Regions from separate parts of the Oscillibacter sp. KLE 1745 genome, predicted to be linked through region 2. Evidence: a T-box and tRNA genes for the amino acid it is inferred to sense, from the RefSeq annotation. Region 2 holds a T-box; the other holds one or more tRNA genes.
What was found. A T-box is a leader RNA that pairs with one kind of tRNA and senses whether it is charged. The one in region 2 lies ahead of leuS (leucine--tRNA ligase), so its partner is inferred to be a tRNA-Leu.

Region 1: it encodes a tRNA-Leu, which carries the amino acid that the T-box ahead of leuS (leucine--tRNA ligase) is inferred to sense. The anticodon was not compared.

Annotation. Positions count from the first base shown of each region.
Region 1 covers NZ_KI271741.1:19,617-23,027, reverse strand. The annotation lists gene HMPREF1546_RS11710 (MFS transporter) at 1-135, opposite strand, end outside; gene HMPREF1546_RS11705 (pyridoxamine kinase) at 132-980, opposite strand; tRNA gene HMPREF1546_RS11700 (tRNA-Leu) at 1,097-1,179, shown strand; gene HMPREF1546_RS11695 (ABC transporter ATP-binding protein) at 1,792-2,976, opposite strand; gene HMPREF1546_RS11690 (ComEC/Rec2 family competence protein) at 3,166-3,411, opposite strand, start outside.
Region 2 covers NZ_KI271762.1:85,666-89,076, forward strand. The annotation lists gene leuS (leucine--tRNA ligase) at 1-1,515, opposite strand, end outside; T-box leader at 1,805-2,039, opposite strand; gene HMPREF1546_RS15440 (GNAT family N-acetyltransferase) at 2,221-2,808, shown strand; gene HMPREF1546_RS15445 (helix-turn-helix transcriptional regulator) at 3,000-3,362, opposite strand.

The DNA of each region.
Region 1 (3,411 bases), on a different contig from region 2:
CTCCCCGCTGGTAAAGCCCCGCCCCAGCAGCAGAGAGGTCTGGTAGCCTGCGAAGATGGCAAACATGGCCCAGTAGACCACGTGGACCAGCGTATAGGATACGTTCAGCCGCCGCAGAGAGGGGAATTCGGTCATACGGTCTCCTTTCCGGGAATCAGCAGACCCAGCAGGGGTTCAAAATCTACGCCCTCCCGCATAGGCAGGTCTTCCGCCGCGGTCCGCTCCGCGCAGGCACGGACGAACGCCGCCGCCTCTCCGGCGGCGGAGGAGAGGGACTCCCCCCGCACCAGGGCCCCGGTGAGGACGCTGGAGAACACGTCCCCGGTGCCGTGGAACTCATGGGCCACATAGGCGGTCTGAACGGCCTCCGTCTTCCCGGTGCGGGCGTCGAAGCAGACGGCGCCGGTCCGGCCGGGGGCCAGAGAGGCGCCCGTCAGCACCACAGACCGCCGCCCTCCCAGGCTCAGCCGCTCCGTGATCTCCCGGAGGCCCGCCTCGCCGGCGGGCAGCGTCTCATAGGGCTGGCCCAGCAGCAGAGCTGCCTCCGTCAGGTTGGGGGTGATGACGTCCGCCAGCTCCGCCAGCCGGGCCATGCCGCTGCACATGGCGGCGGTGTAGGTCTGGTAGACCCGGCCGTAGTCCCCCATCACCGGGTCCACCACCACCACGGTGTCCGGTCCCCGGAACCGGCAGATAAAGTTCTCCACCACGCCGATCTGCCGCTCACTGCCCAGGAAGCCGCTGTATACAGCCTGGAATGTCAGGCCCAAGCTGGCCCAGTGGTCCGCCACCTTGGACATTTCGTCGGTCATGTCCAGAAAGGTGAACCCCTCGAACCCGCCGGTATGGGTGGAGAGAAATGCCGTGGGCAGGGGGCAGCACTGGACCCCCATGGCGGAGAGAATAGGAATGGCCACAGTGAGAGAACACCGGCCGAAGCCGGACATGTCATGAATGGCAGCAACGCGTGGGGTCATCATGGTACGCTTCCTCTTTTCAATGGTTTTGAACAGACTGCATTTCATTGTATCGTAGATTTTCCTATTGTTCAAGAGGAAGAGATGTGATATACTGCAACTATCCCGGCATCATCTCTGCGGGTATGGTGGAATTGGCAGACACGATGGATTTAGGTTCCATTGGGCAACCGTGCAGGTTCAAGTCCTGTTACCCGCACCAGCTCGCCGCAAGCGTCATATCGCTTGCGGTGAGCTTTTTCATTTCATTGCAGAGCTTATCGTGCGCTCGTTCTGCTGCTTCTCGATTTCAAACTGAACCAACTTCACTGGGCTTCGGTTTGGGTCCGCCGCTTTGCGGCGATTTTATCTTACTCACGAGGCAATATCGACTCCAACCGGCCCTGCCATCAAAAGGGGCATCTTTTTGGGATGTCCCTTTTGACGGGTTTCGCTGTCCGGAGGGATGACTCCGCCCTCCGATGCTCTAAAATACGCGGGTGAATGAATTTGCATTGCGCTAGGCATCCGCTTTCCGGGAAAACACCTGCCCGCCGCCCGTGCCGACTGGAAGGGCGGTGCTGAAAATGTGGATTTTGACCGAACCGTTCCCGCCCAAAAAGAACGATATCCAGAGGCCGCCGTTTTTTGACGTTCGGCGGCCAGAGAACGGCTCCAAACGGCCGGTCCCCTTCTGTGCTTCCACGGTCCCGCAGCCACTGCCGTGCTGCTGGCCGCGCCCTGATTGAAACTAAAAAAGGAGACGCGCTGAAAAGCGCGTCTCCTTTTACAGCAGAGTTTGCCCGTGGTGCATCCGGCACGGCAGGGCGGCGGATCAGACCTCCAAATTCCGGCCGGTCTCCCGGTCGAAGACATGGGCCACGTTCCCGCCGAAGGTGAACGGCAGGGCGCTGCCGGTGGCGGGAATCGGATGCCCCGCCCCCTGGAGATCCATGGTCTGGAGGATGACGATGGTGTCCCGCCCGCAGGCGTCCACGTGGAGATGGACCGCAGAGCCCATCATCTCCGCCACGTCCACAGTGCCCCGCACCGCCTGGGACGCATCCCCGGCCAGGGAGATGTGCTCCGGCCGGACGCCCAGCGTGATGGGGCCGGGCTGGACCTGCTTCCGGGCCAGGTTCGCCTGCTTGGCTTCGGAGAGTTCCACCCGGGCGTTCTCCAGAACCACCGCATAGCGGCCGTCTTCCTTCACCAGCTCCGCATCAAAGAAGTTCATCTGGGGCGTGCCGATAAAGCCCGCCACGAACAGGTTCGTGGGATGGTCGAACACCTCCTGGGGCGTGCCGATCTGCTGGATGACGCCGTCCTTCATGATGACGATCCGGTCGCCCAGTGTCATGGCCTCTGTCTGGTCGTGGGTCACGTAGATGAACGTGGTGTCGATCCGCTGGCGCAGCTTGATGATCTCCGCCCGCATCTGGTTGCGCAGCTTGGCGTCCAGGTTGGAGAGCGGCTCGTCCATCAGCAGGACCTTGGGCTCCCGCACGATGGCCCGGCCAATGGCTACCCGCTGGCGCTGGCCGCCGGAGAGGGCCTTGGGCTTGCGGTCCAGATACTCCGTGATGCCCAGAACCTCCGCCGCCTGATCCACCCGCTTGCGGATCTCCTCCTTGGGGTACTTCTTCAGCTTCAGGGGGAAGGCCATGTTCTCCCGCACAGTCATGTGGGGGTACAGAGCGTAGTTCTGGAACACCATGGCGATATCCCGGTCCTTGGGTGCCACATCGTTCATCAGCTTGCCGTCGATATACAGTTCGCCGCCGCTGATCTCCTCCAGGCCGGCGACCATCCGCAGGGTAGTGGACTTGCCGCAGCCGGAGGGACCTACCAGCACGATGAACTCCTTGTCCGCAATGTTCAGGCTGAACTCCTGCACTGCCAGCACGCCCTCATCCGTAATCTGGAGGTTCGTCTTCTTCTCCTCAGAGCCCTTTTTCTTCTTGGCGGGTTCCTGGTGGGGATAGACCTTTTTGATGTTTTTCAGAATAACTTCTGCCATGATATCAGGCTCTGGAAACAGCGCCTCCGCAGCTGTTCCCTCACGGCCGGCCGGGGCCGGTCCGCCTCTGTGGCAGGTCTCCACACTGCCGCACCGCGAGCCAGGCGGGGTTCTCCTCCTTTTTTCGTCCCGCTCTCGGCAGAATGTGGAGTGCCGGAGCGGACGGATATGTCGTATTTGACCGGGGACTCAATCCGGGATGGACAGGTATGTGCCCTCCATTGCGCCGCCGGCGCCTACTGTGAACGTCAGGGCCTGATGGGGGGGCGGGACTGCGCCGTCCGGACCGGGCGGGCAGTCGGAAAAGTACAGCCGTGCGCCGCTGTCCGCCATCATCTGCAGGATGGCCGGATCGGCGCTGTTGTAGCGGCGGTCGCTGGATGCGCAGCACACCACCGCCCGGGGAGCGATGGCCTGGATCTGTTCTGCAGAAAT
Region 2 (3,411 bases):
GAAGTACCAGCTGGAGCCAGCCCACTGGGGCATGGTGTCGGTCTCCCGCTGGGCGGGGCCGCCGCACTTGGGGCAGGTGGTGTTCACCCAGTCAGTCATCTTGCTGAGGGGGCTCTCACCGGTGTCGGTGACCTCATAGGAGTCCACCTCCGGCAGCAGCAGGGGCAGCTGCTCCTCCGGCAGGGGGACCCAGCCGCACTTGGGGCAGTTCACCAGGGGGATGGGCTCGCCCCAATAACGCTGGCGGCTGAACACCCAGTCCCGGAGCTTGAAGTTGGTCTTGGGACGGCCGATGCCCTGCTCCGTCACCCACTTCTTCATGGTGGGAATTGCCTCTTTCACGGTGAGGCCGTCCAGGAAGCCGGAGTTCACCATGATGCCGGTGTCGTCCTTCAGGGTGAAGGCCTCCTTGGTGATGTCTCCGCCCTGGACCACCTCCACGATAGGCAGGCCGAACTTGGTGGCGAACTCCCAGTCACGCTGGTCGTGGCCCGGCACGCCCATGACGATGCCGGTGCCGTAGCCCATCAGCACGTAGTCGGAGACGAACAGGGGCACGTGCTTGCCGCTGGCGGGGTTGACGGCCTCGATGCCCTCCAGCCGGACGCCGGTCTTCTCCTTGTTCAGCTCGCCCCGCTCAAAGTCGGACTTGCGGGCGGCCTCCTCGATATAGGCGGCCACAGCATCCCAGTTCTGGATCTGGTCCTTCCACTGCTGGAGATAGGGATGCTCCGGGGAGATGACCATATAGGTCACGCCGAACAGCGTGTCGCACCGGGTAGTGTAGACCGTCAGCTTGTCGCCGTTGGTGGCGGTGAAGTCCACCTCCGTGCCCTCGGACCGGCCGATCCAATTCTTCTGCTGGATCTTCACCCGCTCGATGAAGTCCAGGTCGTCCAGGTCGTCGATGAGCCGGTCGGCGTACTTGGTGATGGCCAGCATCCACTGGCTCTTCTCCTTGCGGATGACCTGGCCGCCGCAGCGTTCGCACACACCGTCCACGACCTCCTCATTGGCCAGGACGATCTTGCAGCTGGTGCACCAGTTGACGGGCATGGAGGCCTTGTAGGCCAGCCCCTTCTTGAACATCTGCAGGAAGATCCACTGGGTCCACTTGTAGTAGCTGGGGTCGGTGGTGTTCACCTCCCGGTCCCAGTCGAAGGAGTAGCCCAGCATGTGGAGCTGCTTGCGGAAGTTCTCGATGTTGTCGTGGGTCACCTTGGCGGGGTGGATGTGGTGCTGAACGGCGTAGTTCTCTGTGGGCAGGCCGAAGGCGTCATAGCCGATGGGGAACAGGACGTTGTAGCCCTGCATCCGCTTCTTCCGGCAGATGATGTCCATGGCGGTGAAGGGCCGGGCGTGGCCCACGTGGAGCCCCTGGCCGGAGGGATAGGGGAACTCGATCAGGCCGAAGAACTTCTCCCGAGTCTTGTCCCCGGTGACGGCGGTGAAGGGCTTCTCCTCCAGCCACTTCTGCTGCCACTTTTTCTCAATGCTGGCAAAATCGTATTTCATATCCTTCTCCTCATTCCTGTGAATGGATTTCTCTGTTCGATTTATTTTTGCCGCGGCGCGCCCCCGGGCGGCCTCTCTTGCTTCTACGGGGCAATTCACCTTCTGTACGTGGCAAAAATACTTTGACCCAACCGCCTTGGGTTGCGTCGCCAGTGACTGATGCCGCTGGTGAAGGCACTCTGCTGCGCAGCCGTTGGCGGCTCTGCCGCCTGACGGATGCGGTGTGCCCCCTACGGGCAAGGAGATGTCAATCCCCTCTTCAAGCTGTAAAAGCGCCCCCGACCTTACGGTCAGGGGCGTAAAAGCTACGCGGTACCACCCTGGTTTCGCCAGCCGTTGCCGGATGGCGCTCAACGGCCCGGAGGGCCTCGGCCAGTAACGGGGCCTGCCGTCCCACCCTACTATGTCCGTTCAGGCGGGAGACTCCGGGAACAGTCATCCGCGAAGGTCCCCCACCGGCTCGCAGCAGCCGCCGGCTCTCTGAAGGCGGGACATTTCGCCTTTCTTCCCATCAATGTCGTTAACGGGTCTATTTTATGTGGCTTTGCGCGTTTTGTCAAGAGGTAAGCGGGAAAAGCGCTGTACAATCCAGTCGACATCTTGTTTTTGCCCGTCCTGCTCTGTATAATGGGGAAAATCCAACGTATGGCAGCAGAAAAAACTCTGGCAATTTGGGGGGGAGGCGAAACCGTGAAGGGCACCCTGATAAACACGCCCACATTGGAAACCGGGCGTTTGATCTTGAGGAAATTCACAGAGCGCGATCTGGAATGGCTGTTTCTGATTCTCCATGACAAGGAAGTCAATCAATTCCTGCCCTGGTATCCGATAGACAGCATAGAAGAAGCCAAGAAATTCTATGAAGAAAGATACGCTTCAAAATATGTCCAGCCGCAGGCATACGCTTACCCGATCTGCTTGAAAACGGACGATCATCCCATCGGCTACATAAAAGTGGATATGGAGGAACATCACGATTTCGGATATGGGCTTCGCAGGGAATTCTGGCATCAGGGACTTGTCACAGAAGCGGGCAAAGCGGTGATCGCCCAAGTGAAAAAGGACGGCCTGCCTTATATCACAGCAACGCATGACCGAAACAACCCAAGAAGCGGCGGCGTTATGCGGAACGTTGGAATGAAGTACCAATATTCTTACGAAGAACAGTGGCAGCCCAAGAATTTTCTGGTTACATTTCGGATGTACCAACTGAATCTTGATGGGAATACAGATCGGGTTTACAAAAAATATTGGGACCAATCTGCTGCCCATTTTATAGAACCGAACGTGTGAACAGATGGATATTGGAGAAAAGCTGGGCGCCGAGGCAGCCGGACTTGTTAAAACCGAAGTGCTTGGTGCATGGACCTGCCTCACAGGAAGCAGGCCCATTTTCATACAGGCGCGCCCAATGCGCCCTCACACTTCGCAGGGAAGGCTTTTCGCCCCCTGACTTATATCGCTGCCCCTTGATTCCGATTGTTTCATACTCCCCCGCCGGTCGCCTGATGCAGCAGCTCCTCCGCTGGCACACCGAAGAGCTTCGCCAGGGCCAGCAGGTTGGAGGTGCTGGGGTCCGCCGTGCCGGTCTCCCATTTGCTGACCGCCTGCCGGCTGACCCCCAGGGCCTCCGCCACGAACTCCTGGGTCATCTGGCAGCGCATCCGGTGGGCCTTGAGGACCTCCCCCAGGGTACGGCAGGTCTCCGCTTTTTCCCGGCGGGCCTCCCCGCCCCGCAGGTACTTCCGCAAAGCCCGGATCAGCAGGATCAGCAGATAAATGAGCCCTGCCCAGATGGCCAGAAACAGGAGCAGCAGCGGGAGCATGATAATGGAACTGAATGCCATTGTAGTTGCCTCCTTTTGTTTTGATGGTCTCAGCATACCCGGGGCGGGC